Regions from separate parts of the Rhizobium sp. PRIMUS64 genome, predicted to be linked through region 2. Evidence: predicted binding sites of a transcription regulator. Region 2 holds the regulator's gene; each other region holds the start of a gene.
The links. Region 2 encodes LexA, which represses DNA repair genes until DNA is damaged. Its sites were predicted from a motif close to TGTTCNNNNTGTGTTCNG; they were not measured.
Positions count from the first base shown of each region.

Region 1 (5,345 bases), on a different contig from region 2:
CGTCACGCCAAGCAGCCTGATGCCTCTGCTGACCGGAAAGATCGCCTGCAGAAGCAAGTTCACCGCATTCTCCAGGTCAGCGAGTGATCCAAACGGCAGCGCCACGGTTTTGCTGCGCGTGACCTGAGAGAAGTTGGCGTACTTCACCTTCAGCGTCACCGTTTTGGCGCTAATTTCGTTGGCATCGCAATAAGTCCAAACCTTCTCGATCAGAGGTTGGACGCCCGCCCGGGCCGGATCGAACGAATGAATGTCGGCCATAAACGTATCTTCCGCGCCAACGGATTTCCGGACGCGATTTGGCTTGACCTGTCGGTCGTCAATCCCGCGTGCAATGCCGTAGAAATAGGGTCCAGACTTCCCGAAGTGTTCGATCAGGAAGTCGAGGCTGCGGGCTTTAAGATCAGCACCGGTCTCGATGCCAAGTCGATGCATCTTCTCCGCAGTTGCTGGGCCGACGCCATGGAATTTCTTGACGGGAAGGTTCTCCACGAACGCCGGGCCGTTCTTCGGAGTGATCACCGCCTGTCCATTTGGCTTGTTGAGATCGCTCGCCATTTTCGCCAGGAACTTATTATATGAAATTCCGGCAGATGCGTTCAGCCCGGTCGCTGCCTTGATCTTGGCGCGTATCTCCTGCGCGATCTCAGTCGCGATTTCCATGCCCTTCAGATTGTCGGTGACATCGAGATATGCTTCGTCGAGCGATAGTGGTTCGATCAGCGGCGTGTATTCGGCGAATATCTCCCGGATTTGCTGCGAGACCGCCTTGTAGACATCGAAACGGGGCCTGACGAAGATCAGATCGGGACATTTGCGCTTGGCTGTAACCGACGGCATTGCGGAATGGACGCCAAACTTGCGAGCCTCGTAGCTTGCCGCAGCAACGACGCCACGGGCCTCCGACCCGCCGACGGCGACAGGCTTGTCGCGGAGATCGGGATTGTCGCGCTGCTCGACGGAGGCGTAAAAGGCATCCATGTCCACATGAATTACCTTGCGCTGTCGATTGCCGTTGTCGCGTGTCGCATCCATGGTTTAATCAGGCGTCTTAATTATCCGAGATTCCATCATCTTCGAGGTCCTCTTCCTTGTCTGGCGGAAAGCGCAGCATCTCCTGCTGATATTCAAGGTCCGCAATTTGGTCGAACAACATTTGCTCGTAGTTTGAAAGGACGCTCCCGAGATGCGCCAGACAGTCGATGGGCAGCTCACTGCCGTCATCGGTCGCCACCCTGACCCTTCCTGCGTAGACAACGTCTATATATGTTTGGACCGTCTGAAGTTCACTCTTCGCAAACTCGATCTTCGATCCAATCGCTGCGATGCGCAGTTCTTCGGCGGTGGTGTCAAATGGCGTTACCACCAATTTCTGCAGGTTTTCGTCGAAAGAGGCCACATTCTCTGCCATTGGATTTTCTCCTCTTCAACCCGGCATCGGACGAACCACGGCTAGTTCATCTTAGGTATTTTTTCTTATCGATGACATTTTAGCGGCTGTGGCTGTTCCGTTGTTAGGCGGTTGAATCCATTCGTTCTTCGGCTCAAGCGATATTTGTCAGGTTGCAGTTCGCTGAACGCTCGCCTGAATACGCACATTGACTCACATTCCGATAAGGAACAAACAAAGAACATATCCGCTTTTGAGCGCGATGAAAACCTGATTTTGGCAAGGGCTCCGTATGGCGCAGAACGCGGCGAACGCCATCATTTCCGATCTTCGAGATCGCATCCAGCACCTCGAAGGGACGGTCGCCCGTGCCAAAACGGTCTTGCCGTTCGGTGTTCGCGACATCGACGGGCACCTTCCGGGTGGCGGTTTGGCTTACGGGGCGTTGCACGAATTTGCCGGAGGCGGAGCAGGAGCAGTCGACGGGGCTGCGGCTGCCCTGTTCGTGGCAGGGATCGCTGCACGGACGAAGGGCAAGGTGGTCTGGTGCCTAGCTCGTCCCGACCTATTCGCCCCGGCGCTTGCTCAGGTCGGCCTTCATCCAGATCGGGTCATCTATGTCGAAGCGATCCGGGAGGAATATGTGCTCGAAGCCTGCGAAGAGGCGTTGCGGTTCGGAGGACTTGGGGCCGTCGTCGCCGAATTGGTCCGGTTGCCGATGGTAGCTTCGCGCCGCCTTCAACTTGCCGCCGAAGGGTCCGGGACCATCGGTATGGTGATCCGTCGATGGCGGCGGCAGACCGAGGCCGGAGACTTTGGACATCCAACAGCGGCGGCAACGCGGTGGCGAATATCCGTCCTGCCATCGGAGCCGCTTCCGGTTCCAGGCATCGGCCGGGCGCGGTGGTTGGCGGAATTGATCAGGGTCAAAGCAGGTGAAAGTGCGGATTTTGAAATAGGTGCATGCGATGCCCAGGGTCGTATCAGTCTTTTTGCCGACACTGGCAACGGATCGGATCAGACGCGCCGATCCGTGCATACCGGCTGAGAGCCCGCTCGTTGTTGTCGCACGGAGCGGCTCGAAACGCTGGCTGTCGGCTGTCGATCAGAATGCAGCAATGGTCGGCCTGCACGTTGGCATGGCAGCCGCAAAAGCACAGGCACTTGTCCAGGGTCTGCATATGGTTGACGCCGATCCGGCGGCCGATCTTGCTGCACTCGAACGCCTCACGATCTGGGCGCTGTCTCAATATTCACCGGTTGTGGCAACCGATCCTCCTGATGGCATCGTCATGGACACGGAAGGGGCCGACCACCTGCAAGGTGGGGAAGAGCTAATGCTGTCCGGTCTCGTGAACCGGTTTCGCGCACGCGGTCTGCCAGCTCGTGCTGTCATTGCCGATACCTGGGGAGCGGCGTTCGGGTTGGCCCGATCTATGACGGCGGAAACCAAGGTCATTCCGGCTGGGAAAACGGCTGATGCCGTTGCGCAACTTCCCCTGTCGTCGCTGCGGTTCAGCGCCGAGACGATAGTGAGCCTACGCACGCTCGGCTTTAAAACCGTCGGCGAGCTGGCTGCGACACCTCGTGCGCCGCTTGCCCTGCGCTTCGGCCCAGAGATCGGCCGTCGTCTCGACCAGATGTTCGGCCGCGTCGCCGAACCCATTGATCCGATCCGCTGTCCTGAGATCATCGAAGTCCATCGTGCCTTCGCCGAACCAATCGGCACTGCGGAAACCATTGCGAAGTATGTTTCGCGGCTTGTGGCAGCACTCTGTCTCGAACTGCAGGCCAAGGGGCTAGGTGTCCGGCGCACCGACCTGATTGTCCATCGGGTCGACAACACGATTCAGGCACTGCGAGCAGGGACGGCGAAGCCCGTGCGAGATGTCGCCTGGCTGACGAAAATCCTCCATGATCGCATCGAGAAGATCGATCCCGGCTTTGGTATCGAGAAACTCAGTCTTGCGGCAACTATGGTGGAGCCGCTGAACGACAGACAGATCGTTTCCAGTCTCGTGGAGGCCACTGGCATCGATATCACCTCCCTGATCGATGTACTGGGCAACCGGGGAACGCACCGCATTTATCGGCAAGCCCCAGTCGCCAGTGATGTGCCGGAGCGCTCAGTACAGCGCATCTCGCCGGTCGCCGATGAAGACGGGCGGACATGGCCGCTGACCTGGCCCCGGCCGGTGCGCCTGATGGATCGCCCGGAGCTGATTGAGGTAATCGCCCTGCTGCCCGACCATCCTCCTGTGTCCTTCGTCTGGCGCGGCAAACGCAGGCGCGTCAAACGTGCCGATGGTCCTGAGAGGATATTCGGAGAATGGTGGCAGCGAACATCCGAATGGACGGCCGTCCGCGACTATTTCACGGTCGAGGATGAGGCGGGTGAGCGCTACTGGATTTACCGTTCCGGTGACGGCGTTGATCCGCAGACCGGTTCCCATCGGTGGTTTATCCACGGGATGTTCGCATGAGATACGCAGAACTCCAGGTCACGACACACTTCAGTTTTCTTCGTGGCGCATCCTCGTCCGACGAGCTGTTTGCCACCGCCAAGGAACTCGGCATCGAAGCGCTCGGAATCGTCGACCGCAACAGCCTGGCCGGTATCGTCCGGGCACTGGAGGCATCGCGTGCCACAGGCCTGCGGCTGGTTGTCGGCTGTCGCCTTGATCTGCAGGACGGCATGTCGATCCTGGTCTACCCGACGGATCGTGCGGCCTATTCGCGTTTGACGCGGCTGCTGACCCTCGGCAAGTCGCGCGGCGGCAAGGCGAAGTGCATTCTGAACCTTGAAGACGTTGCACTCTACGCCGAGGGCTTGCTCGGCATGCTTGTTCCCGATTTGCCGGATGAGACCTGCGCCATCCAACTTCGGAAGATGGCCAAGGTGTTCGGCGACCAGGCTTATGTTTCGCTCTGCCTTCGACGTCGTCCCAACGACCAGATGCGGTTGCACGAGATTTCCAACATGGCGGTTCGGCACCGGGTGAAGACAGTCGTCACCAATGACGTGCTCTTCCACGACCCCTCGCGCCGCCAGCTCCAGGATGTTGTTACCTGCATCAGGACGAAAACGACAATCGATGATGTGGGTTTCGAACGCGAGCGCCATGCCGACAGGTATTTGAAACCAGCTGAAGAGATGGAGCGGCTGTTTCCCCAATATCCGGAGGCGTTGGCCCGGACCCTGGAGATTGTCGAGCGCTGCAAGTTCTCCATGGATGAGCTGACCTACCAGTATCCAGAAGAAGCTCTGATCCCCGGCATGTCGGCGCAACAATCGCTGGAGCATTACACCTGGGAAGGCATAAAGGTGCGCTATCCGGATGGGCTGCCCGAACATGTCGAAAAGACAATTCGACATGAATTCGCTCTCATCAAGACGATGCGATACGCCCCCTATTTTTTGACAGTTTTTTCCATCGTCCGTTATGCCCGATCCCAAGGCATCCTTTGCCAAGGCCGTGGCTCCGCTGCGAATTCGGCCGTCTGCTTCGTGCTGGGCATCACATCAATTGATCCAGAGACTAATGACCTCCTGTTCGAGCGCTTTGTCAGCCAGGAGCGCGATGAACCGCCGGACATCGATGTCGATTTCGAGCACGAGCGGCGGGAGGAGGTCATCCAATGGATTTACCGAACCTACGGCCATGACAAGGCAGCGCTCTGCGCCACCGTCACCCGCTATCGCACGAAGGGTGCGATCCGGGATGTCGGCAAGGCGCTGGGCCTGCCCGAGGACCTGATCAAGGCTCTGTCGTCCGGTGTCTGGGCGTGGAGTGAGGCGGTCGGGGAAAAACAGGTCAGGGAACTCAACCTCAATCCCGACGACCGGCGTCTTGCGCTCACGCTTCAGCTTGCCCAGCAACTGATGGGAGCCCCACGCCATCTTGGCCAGCACCCTGGCGGCTTCGTGCTTACCCACGACCGGCTTGACGATCTG
Region 1 covers NZ_JALBGX010000158.1:1,872-7,216, reverse strand. The annotation lists gene dinB (DNA polymerase IV) at 1-1,035, opposite strand, end outside; gene MOV76_RS34205 (hypothetical protein) at 1,052-1,411, opposite strand; gene MOV76_RS34200 (ImuA family protein) at 1,683-2,438, shown strand; gene MOV76_RS34195 (DNA polymerase Y family protein) at 2,359-3,873, shown strand; gene MOV76_RS34190 (error-prone DNA polymerase) at 3,870-5,345, shown strand, end outside.
Region 1: MOV76_RS34200 (ImuA family protein) is a predicted target of LexA. The motif match lies at 1,617-1,634, and genes of this name have one in related genera.

Region 2 (5,345 bases):
TCCTGGTGGGTTTCGACGAAGACGCCGGCAATACCGGTGGCCACTGCTGCGCGCGCCAGCGTTTCCACGAATTCCCGCTGACCGCCGGAGGAATCGCCCTGCCCGCCCGGCTGCGCAACGGAATGGGTGGCATCGAAGATAACGGGCGCGCCCATCGCCGCCATGATCGGCAGCGAACGCATGTCGGAAACCAGCGTATTATAACCGAAGGAGGCGCCACGCTCGCACAGCAGCACGTTCGGATTGCCGCTGGCGTTGAGCTTCTTCAGGACGTTCTTCATATCCCAGGGAGCGAGGAACTGGCCCTTCTTGACATTGACGACGCGGCCGGTCTTGGCGGCGGCGATGAGAAGGTCGGTCTGGCGGCAAAGGAAGGCCGGGATCTGCAGGACGTCGACGACCTTTGCCACCTCCGCGCATTGCTCGGCGGTATGAACGTCGGTCAGGACAGGAAAGCCGAATTCCTTCTTGAGGTCAGCAAAGACCTCCATGCCCTTTTCGATCCCGATGCCGCGTTCAGCCGAAAGAGAAGTGCGGTTCGCCTTGTCGAAGGAGCTCTTGTAAACGAGGCCGATGCCGAGCTTTGCGCAAAGCTCTTTCAGCGTACCGGCAACCATGAAGGCGTGGTCGCGGCTCTCCATCTGGCAGGGACCGGCAATCAGCGACAGGCGGCCGGTATTGGAAAAGGTCACCTGGCCTTGGCCTTCGCCGATCTTGACTTCGGAATTCGTCTCAGTGCTCATCGTGTCTCCTCGAAGGCGAAGAGCGTGCCCTGCCCGGGCGCGGGCTTCACCAGAATGCGATTGTTCTTGCGCGTGTATGTCACCCCGTTAGCAGCCAAATGCGCTTCTGTCACGGCAAGATCGGCGACAATGAAGAGGATTGCCCGGCCACGCAGGCCGCGATCGGCGGATGAGCCGGCGATCTCGAAATAGGCTTCTAGCCCTTCCGGCGTCATCAGGCTGATTTTCGCGTTCGAAGCAGCAACATTGACGCCAAAACCGGTTTTCTCGACTGCCGCCTGCGCCACGGCAAGGCCGACGAAGGCTCCGAAAGCGGCGGCATCAGGCGCGCAGAGCGCGATCTCGGCAATGCCGGTGACGCCATTGGCATGCGTCTCCAGCGCGCCGCGGTCGGCCGGCAGCGGATTGACGCGTTCGACGCTGAAAAGGAAGAGATCGGGCGCTCGCAGGTCGCCGGCAAAAGCCAGCTTGAAGCCGGCGATGCTCTCAGAACCGTCCGGCATCGTCATCGGCCGGGTGAACTGCAGCATCTCGCCGGCGCTCGATCCGTTGCCGACGAAGTTCTGATGATCGATGCCGGCATCCTTACTGCCGAAAGCAAGCCCCGAAAGCCCCTCCTCGCCGCAGCGGAAGCGGAAGGCCCGGTTGCGGGCGGTGAAAACATTGCCTTGCCGCGCTGAGGCCTCGCTCTCCTCGACACTCGCAATCCCGAGCGGCTCCAGATAGGTCTTGTCGGCAAAAAAGACGCAGGCGTTTTCCGTTCCGAAGGGATGGCGTGCATCGGCGGCAACGGTGAAGCCGAGCTTGCCAAGCCTCTCGCGCGCCAGATCGATATTGACGACGGGCAGCACCACATGATCCAGCGGGTGCGGCTTGGCGGAACGCTCGTTCATGATATCCCTCCTGGAAACGGCAAGAGATGTGCGATGGCGCGCCCCTCAATGCAAGAGATGTGTCCCAATCCGGCGAATGAAAATAAAAATCTCAACGAGTTGGCGCCAAGTTTTACGGAAATTTAGCTACTTGCGGAACACATATGGAACATATAGTGTCTGTTCTGGATTTGTTTCAATCACGAGGTCACAACGTCGATGCTCACGCGCAAACAACAGGAGCTTCTCCTTTTCATTCATGAGCGCATGAAGGAATCCGGCGTTCCGCCATCTTTCGACGAAATGAAGGATGCCCTGGACCTCGCTTCCAAGTCCGGGATTCACCGGCTGATTACGGCGCTCGAGGAACGTGGCTTCATTCGCCGCCTACCGAACCGCGCCCGTGCGCTCGAGGTTATCAAGCTTCCGGAGGCCTACAGCCCCAGCATTCAGCCCCGGCGGGGCTTTTCGCCCAGCGTCATCGAGGGCAGCCTTGGCAAGCCGCAGCCGGTCGCCACTCCTGCTCCCGCAAAACCCGTCGCCGACAACGGCAACTCGGTCTCCGTGCCGGTCATGGGCCGTATCGCCGCCGGTGTTCCGATCTCGGCGATCCAGAACAACACCCACGACATCGTCGTTCCGGCCGACATGCTCGGTTCCGGTGAACATTATGCGCTCGAGGTCAAGGGCGATTCGATGATCGACGCCGGCATCTTCGACGGCGACACCGTGATTATTCGCAACGGCAGCACCGCAAGTCCTGGTGACATCGTCGTTGCTCTCGTCGACGACGAAGAAGCGACACTCAAACGCTTCCGCCGCAAAGGCGCCTCGATCGCGCTGGAGGCGGCCAACCCGGCTTACGAGACCCGGATTTTCGGGCCGGACCGCGTCAAGGTTCAGGGCAAGCTCGTCGGCCTCATTCGCCGCTATCACTGACATCAGGCATTCTAGATTCGGCAAAACTGTTGCTGCGCCAGTCATAGGCGCGATGCCGCATCCATGGCCGCGACAATGCATCGAATGCGGTTGCGACCTCCAGGCCGGCGTCGGCGAAGCGCAACTCGACGGAACCGGTCCTGCGCAGCGTTTCGCCGGTGAAGAGCGTCGCCCCTGAGCGGCAGCTGTTGAAGCGCAGGCGGACCGACGTCACGACGATATCGGCCGCGTCGCATGCTGGACCGAGATAGGCGGCATTGTCGATGACAGCAACCACGTGACCATTGCCAAGCCTTGATGTGCACCAGGCCTTCTTGACGCAGGAAAAGCGGTTTGCTTCACCGGCCGCTGCAGCCGCCCGCATCGCCGACCTTGCTTCGTTCTGCTGATCGCGGGAAAGCCTGACGCGGCGGTCTTCTCCCTCCGGCGGAAGAACAGGACCATCCAGCATCTTCGGCGGGTGATGCGTCGGCAGGACCAGCGCTCTCTGCCACTGGTCGAAGATGAAATCCGGCGGTCTTCCACGGTTGGAAGCCATGGCCCCCGCCTCGACGATTGCGACGAGACCACCATCCTCCGAAATCGCCAGATCCGGCGGCCGGGGAACCGGCAGAAGCAAGAGGACGAGCGTCGACACCGCGATGATCGATGTGCCGATATGGCGCAGCCGGGTGCGGAGCAGCGTCAGCAGCAGAAAGCCTGCGACGGCTATCGCGAAATACGAAGCGGGCAAGCGGCCGATGCCGATGTCGCCACCCCAGCCGGACACCGTCTTTGCGATCGCGATCACCAGATCGAGGCCGAATCCGACGACCTTCCAAGGCAAAACGTCCAGACCGAAAGGCATGAGCAGCATCGCCAGCAACCCGGCCGGCATGATGATGAAGGAGATGATCGGCATCGTCGCGAGGTTTGCCGGCAGGCCATAGGCAGTCAGGCGATGAAAATGCTCGATCGAAAACAGCGCGGTGGAAAAGCCGCCGATCAGCGAGGTCAGGAAGACGCCGCCGAAGAAACCCGCAACCGTAACGACGGGCCGAAAAACCGGCAGCTTCAGGAAAGCGTTTTCGCGGACGCGCCGGTCCTTCCACAGCTGGTAGCCAGATACCAACGCCAATGTCGCGGCAAAGGACATCTGGAAACTCGGACCCAAGACCTCGGACGGTGAAATGGCGAGAATGACGAGCGTCGAGAGAGCGACATTGCGCAGGCTGATCGACGGCCGGTCGAAGAAGACGGCAATCAACATGATCGCCATCATGATGAAGGCGCGTTCGGCCGAGACGGCAAAGCCGGAGATCAGGAAATAGGCCGTGACGGCGATGAGCGCGCCGGCAGCAGCGATCTTCTTGGTCGGATAGGCTTGGGCGACACCGGGAAAGAGGCTGAGCAGCATGCGGAAACCGACGAAGAAGATGCCGGCTGACAGCGCCATGTTGAGGCCGGAGATAGCGATGATATGAGCCAGACCGGACTGGCGCAGCGCCTCCGTCGTCTCATTCGAGATGGCGCGCCGCTCGTCCGTCACCAGAGCAGCGGCAAAAGCGCCGGTGTCGCCGGGCAGGATCGACCTTATGCGGTCGCCGATACCGCTGCGCAGCCGATAGAGACCTTCGAGCAGCGCTTCCGTCGTCGATCTGGCCGCTTGCGGACCTGCCTGCAAATCGACCTTTGTCGGCGCACCGTAGAAGAAGCCGTTGGCGCCGATGCCATCGAAATAGGCACCGAAGGAGAAGTCGTTGAGCTCCGGAAGCGCTGGACCTGCTGGCGGCGTCAGCCGTGCCCTGCCGGTTATGATATCACCGATCTCGAAAGGCGCGTCCGCGCCGCGGGCGATCGCGGTTATGCGCCCCGGCGGCCGCTTCACCTCCGGCGCCTCAGTGCCGGTGACGGCAAGAATATAGCGCCACCGCCCGCGACCATCGCCTTCGCGCCGCTCGACACGGCCGGTCACCGTCGTCGTCACTGATGAATCGAGGATCACGGTCGAAGCCCGTCGGCTCTCGAGCTGCGCCGAGACCACGCCGCAGGCGACAAGTGCAAGCGCCAGCAGCGTTGCCCGCAATGCCGCCCGGCTGCGGCTGGCGATGAGAACCGCGACGGTCAGCACCAACAGGCAGAGCAGCGATGCAACGAGCGGGAAGTCCGATGCCGCTAGAAACCAGAAGGCTGAGCCGGCGCCGAGGAAGACCGGTGAGAACAGCAGCAGGCGGCCATGGTCCGCCTCTTCGCCCAGCATGCGCATGCCACCACGCAGCGATTGCGAGGCTGCTGCCGGCAGCCGGTGGCGCCACGGTGTCGCCGACTGCGTCCTTGCAGGCCGCGTCACCACGACAGGCGGAGAAAAACCGGCGGAGTCGGCAAGGCCGGCGCCTGCTTCCGGCCGCAATTCGACTGTCGTCAACTCCTGCATGTGCTGCCCAAGGTCACTCGCCCAGACAGCCAGAATGCAACCGCCAATCAAATCCGGCAAGAATAATCGATTGAAAAGTGAGGGAAAATTGAAAGAGCCAAAAGAGCAGTCGAATCATCGGCTTCCGATATGCATGCGGCTCATCGCTGCAGTGCCTAAAAGGTGATACTGCAATGCACAAAATGCCATCACGGTAACTTGGCATTAGCCTCGCGATCATATAGCTATCGGTGAGGACGCTTAACCCCTATGGCGCTTTTATGGCGCCACCGCCATTTCGGAGGATCAGCATGACGGATCAAAGCGCTACAATAAAAATCGGTGACAAATCAGTCGACCTTGCCGTTAAAAGCGGCACGATCGGACCGAGCGTCATCG
Region 2 covers NZ_JALBGX010000170.1:5,025-10,369, forward strand. The annotation lists gene kdsA (3-deoxy-8-phosphooctulonate synthase) at 1-743, opposite strand, end outside; gene MOV76_RS35040 (VOC family protein) at 740-1,636, opposite strand; gene lexA (transcriptional repressor LexA) at 1,835-2,554, shown strand; gene MOV76_RS35050 (ComEC/Rec2 family competence protein) at 2,535-4,967, opposite strand; gene gltA (citrate synthase) at 5,258-5,345, shown strand, end outside.

Region 3 (5,345 bases), on a different contig from region 2:
ACGATCGAGAAGACGGTCAGAAAATATGGAGCGTATTTCATGGTGCGGATGAGGTCGAGTTCATGCCGAATGATTTTCAGAACGTTCGGCGGCAGACCCTCCGGATAGCGGTCGGGCACGCATTGCCAGACATAATGCTCCAGCGAAGCCTGGGCATCCTTGCCCGGCACGATCGCCTCCTCCGGATATTGGTAGGTGAGCTCCTCAAGCGAGAAAGTGCAACGACGGACGATCTCCATGGTTCGCGCGATGGCTTGCCGGTATCGCGGAAACAATCGCTCCATTTCTTCCGGCGGCTTCAGATAGCGGTCGGCGTGGCGCTCGCGCTCGAATCCGACATCATCGATGGTGGTGCGGGTGCGAATGCAGGTGACGATGTCCTGAAGCTGCCGGCGACCTGGCTCATGGAAGAGGACATCATTGGTGACGACCGTCTTCACCTTGAACCGCGCGGCGAGATTGGAAATTTCATGCAGCCGCAGCTGGTCGTTCTGCCGGCGCCGCAGACAAAGCGACATATAGGCGCGATCGCCAAACACCTCGGCCATCTTGCGCAGCTGGATCCCACAGGCGTCATTCGGCAGATCCGGCACCAGGATGCCGATCATGCCTTCGGCATAGGCGATGATGTCGTCCCAGTGCAGGATGCAGTTGTTCTTGCCGCCGCGCGACTTGCCAAGCGTGATAAGGCGGGTCAGCCGGGAATAGGCAGCCCGGTCGGTCGGGTAGACCAGTACTGACATGCCATCGGCCAGATCGAGCCCGCAACCGACGACGAGGCGCAAACCGGTGGCCCGCGATGCCTCAAGCGCCCGTACAATTCCGGCCAGCGAATTGCGATCGACGACGCCGAGAGCTTCGATGCCGAGGGCCTTGGCGGTTTCAAACAGTTCCTGCGCCGAGCTTGCCCCGCGCAGGAAGGAAAAATGGGTGGTGACCTGCAGCTCGGCATAGCTCATGCGAAGATCCCGTGTATGAACCAGCGATGGCTTCCCGTTTCAGGATCGATGCCATCACCGGAGCGAAAGACCCACAGACGTTCACCAGCCTCGTCCTCAATGACGAAGTAATCGCGCACCGCCTCCATCTCGGCGTCGCGCTGCCACCACTCGCCAAAAATCCGCTCAGGGCCATCGGCCCGTTTGACCTTGCGGCGCTTGCCACGCCAGGTGATGGAGACCGGCGGCCGGTCCGGCAGCAAGGCGATCGCCTCGATCAGCTCCGGACGGGCCAGCAACCGGACCGGCCGGCGCCAATGGTTGACCCAGGTGACTTCGACCGGATCGGCCGCGGCACTGATCCGCTGGACGGAGCGCTCCGGCACATCGGACGCAACGGGCGCCACCCGATAAACGCGCTGGCCACGGTTGCCGTAGATATCGATTAGCGGCGTCACGTCCGTGATTTCGTCCTCGACCAACGACGAGGATTTCTGGCGCTCCTCCAGCGGTTCGGCCATGACAGCGACCAGGGTGAGCTTCTCGATCCCGAAGCCGGGCTCGATCTTTTCCGTCCGGTCACGAAACAGCTTTGTCAGCCAGGCGACATCGCGCACCGGCTTGACCGTCCCGGCGCGGATTGCCTGCCGCGTTCCGTCGACCTTCTCGACGATCAGATCCGCACGGCGAACGCCAAGACCGCGCTTTTGCAGTTCCTCGATCAGTTGCACGACCAGTCGTGAGACATATTTGTTGATCGTCTCGGAAGCACCGATCGGCTCGGCAAAGACGCGGCTGACCTCGACGAGCTCGGCGGTACGGATCGGATCGATCGGCTCGCAGATACGGCCGAACATCTGATCGAGCCGCCGGCCGATCTCCGGCCCGAAGCGAAGCGTCAGCGGCGCGCGCGGCGTATTGGCCAATTCGCCGATGGTCTGGAAGCCGAGCGTGCGAAGGTCGCTGACGACCGCGCCGGGAAGGCGAAGCAACGATATCGGCAGCTTCTCGACGGCGCGCACGGTCTCGCCGATCGGCACGATGACCGTCTCACGGCTGATGGCACGGGCACAGGCATGCGCCGTGCCCCAGGTGTCGGCGACAGCGATGCGGGGCGTGAGCTTTCTGGCCAGGAACTGGTTGGCGATCCTCGTCACCATCGGCAGTTCGCCACCCTGCAGGTGATCGGCGCCTTCAGTATCCATGACAATGCCATCGATCCCATCGACCGCGACGATCGGAGAATAGAGCGTCAGCGCCCAAAGGGTAATGCGTTCGAGTGCTGCGGCATCCGCCGCAGGATCTGCATCGACCAGCATCAGACCGCGAAACAGCGCCTGCGCTTTGGCAGCCGGCATGCCGACATGGACGCCAGCTTTTCGGGCGGCGGTGTCTGCGGCCGCTACCCAGCGTTTCGAGCCGCTCCTGGCGATCACGGCGATCGCCTGTTCAGGCGGAATAGACGGATCGGCGCGACGAATGCGATCCGTCGGCAGATCCGGGAGATAGATCGAGACGACCCTTGTCATCGCACGCCCTCACGAGAAACTCAGCACATTCACCCGCTTTCACGCGCATCAGTTCCAGCAACCACTGGGCCCTGCCGACACCCGGCACTGGCAGCTCCTCCGACGGCATGACGCTCACCCGCCACCTCGTGGTCGACGCCGTCGGCTGCCCGAAATCATTCGCCTCCGTTTGCCTGCGCCAGCGTCGGACGGCGAGCGCCATCGTCCCTGTTTTCTCGGCCGCCAGCTGTAGCCGGCGGGAGCCGACCATGGGCAATCGGACAAGTTCACCAACGACGGCGCCAAGGCCGCCGAAGGACAGCCCCTCCTCCATATTGGCGAGCACGTCCTCTTCCTTGTCGGACTCGACAAAGATCACCCGGTCGGCATGGAGGCCGACCTCAGCGAGTGCCGGAAAAAACAGGTCCGGCCGCGTCAGGCACCAGACGATCGGGCCTTTGGTGCGCGCTGCGATGCCGGCGGCGAAAAGCGCTGCCGCCGCACCATCCACCGTGCCCGACCCGCCACCGGCGAATTCGTGCAAGGCGCCATAGGCCAGACCACCTCCCGGCAGGACTGCATCGATTTCCGGCACACCGAAGGAAAGACAGCCGGCCTTTCTGGCTGACACGCCCTCCAGCGAAGCGATGCGCTCGCGCAGATCGGAAATCACCCGTTCACGGGCAGCAGTCATCGTTCACGGCTCCCTTAAAGGTCGTGTTGGCGGCCGACATCATGTCGATCAAAATGCGGATGTTCCCTATCTGTTCCCGCCGACTTGAAGAGTCAAGCAACCGGAGGATGGGAATATTATCCTGAACATTAGGAATCGCACGAATACCCAAGAGAATCAGGTGGGTAGCGGCTGGAGGTTTTTTTCGGAGCGCCTGCGAGTGCTACTCCCTTTGTGTGAATTGCGGGGACAAGTCGGCATCGTCACAGTGTCTTTAAGATTTTTCTGCTGAACTGTCGGCATGACCAGGCCTCCGAGATCAAAACCCCTCCTTCGTGATACCGAGGCTCCGATCCGCTCAAAGCCGCGAGGCAAGCGAAATCCGGCCCAGCCACAGCTGCCTTTCGATCCGATGCCAGACCGCGTCGAACCTGCGTTGGCGCAATTGAAGAGCCATCCTCCAAAAGGGAAAGAATGGAGTTGGGAGCTGAAATGGGATGGCTATCGCCTGGCTGTTCACATCGAGCCTCAAGGGATAAGGATTCTCACCCGCGGCGGCCATGACTGGACGCACCGATTTCCGGCGATCGTAGAGGCCGCCCGGGCGCTCGGGCCGGCGACGATGATCATCGATGGCGAGGCCGTCGTGCTGGACGCAGAGGGCCGGCCGGATTTCGGGCTGCTGCAGCAATCGTTGGGCGCATCCGGCAGACAAGCCGGTAACCGGGCGTCTGACGCCATCTTCTACGCTTTCGATCTCATCTATCTCGACGGACACGATCTGCGCGGTGTCGAATACCGATCGCGCCGGCATCTTCTCGATGACGCGTTGAACGGAAAAGACGGTGCTATTCGGCCGTCGGAAACATTCGACACCGAACCAGCCGTCCTGTTTGAGCATGTCTGCCGCCTCGGCCTGGAAGGCATCGTCGGCAAACACCTCGATCGTCCCTATATTTCCGGCCGAACCGGGGATTGGGTTAAGATCAAATGCGTCCACAGCGAGGCCTTCTTCATTGTCGGCTATGAGAGGTCATCGGCGTCCCCTGCCGGCTTCGGCTCGTTCGTGCTTGCCGCCTATCGCGGGAGCAATCTCGTCCACGTCGGAAGCGTCGGCACGGGTTTCAAGGAAACCGAGGCCATCCGATTGCGGAAGATGCTGGACAAGCTGCGCTGGAAGCGAAAGCAGCCGCCCCTGCCCTATTCCGGAAGTGCCGATATCGTCTGGGTCGAACCGACGCTGATTGCCGAGATCGAGTTTCGCGCCTGGACGACAGACGGGAAACTCCGTCATCCATCTTACAAGGGTTTGCGAGAACGGCAGGACAATGCCGACGTCTTCCGGCTCGACTAGCGAAATCAGCGCCATACGCTAGATTGTCCTCCACTGAGCTCAAGCGGAGCAGATGGCCCACAATGTGTAACCTTTATCGGATGGAAGACAGGGACTGGGTCGCGAAGTGGGCCCAGGACGCCGAAAGCCTGATCAACCTGATGCCGGCCTACCAGATGAACCCCGATCAGATGGGGCCGATCGTCCGCAACACCGCCGACGGGAAGAAACAACTGGTCCATGCACGCTGGGGACTGCCCTCGCCGCGCTTCACGCTCGAGAAGTCCGCCAAAGCCAAGGCCGAGAAACTTGCGGCCAAGGGCAAGCCATTCGATCTCGAAGAACTGATCCGGATGGAGGCCGACCGCGGCACGACCAATGTGCGCAAGCTCAATTTTCCGCATTGGAAGCGATGGTTCGGTGTCGAAAACAGATGCCTCGTCCCGGTCACCAGTTTCGCCGAGCCGGATCCTGCCAGCCAGGAGCAAGGCGGCAACGTGCCGAACGCCTGGTTCGCCCGTGACGCAACCAAACCGCTGATGTTCTTTGCCGGCATCCATGTGCCGCAATGGCAGAGTGTCCGAAAGGTCAGGGACGGGCTGACGACCGACGATCTCTATGGGTTTTTGACCACGGATCCCAACGACCTGGTGAAGCCAATCCATGGAAAGGCGATGCCGGTCGTGTTGCTGACGAAGGAGGAGACGGACACCCGGATGCGGGCGCCATGGGAAGAGGCCAAGGAACTGGCCCGCCCGTTACCGAATGACGCGCTGATCATCTCGTCCCGCGAACCGTACGGATCCACGATCGTTTCGAAATCCGGAGAGCTGGTGGAGCAGGGCAGTCTGCTTTGACGCCTGAACTCAGAGCTTGAATGTATCGGAAAACGA
Region 3 covers NZ_JALBGX010000003.1:43,784-49,128, reverse strand. The annotation lists gene MOV76_RS02535 (error-prone DNA polymerase) at 1-959, opposite strand, end outside; gene MOV76_RS02530 (DNA polymerase Y family protein) at 956-2,467, opposite strand; gene MOV76_RS02525 (ImuA family protein) at 2,388-3,140, opposite strand; gene ligD (non-homologous end-joining DNA ligase) at 3,421-4,473, shown strand; gene MOV76_RS02515 (SOS response-associated peptidase family protein) at 4,536-5,309, shown strand.
Region 3: MOV76_RS02525 (ImuA family protein) is a predicted target of LexA. The motif match lies at 3,201-3,218, and genes of this name have one in related genera.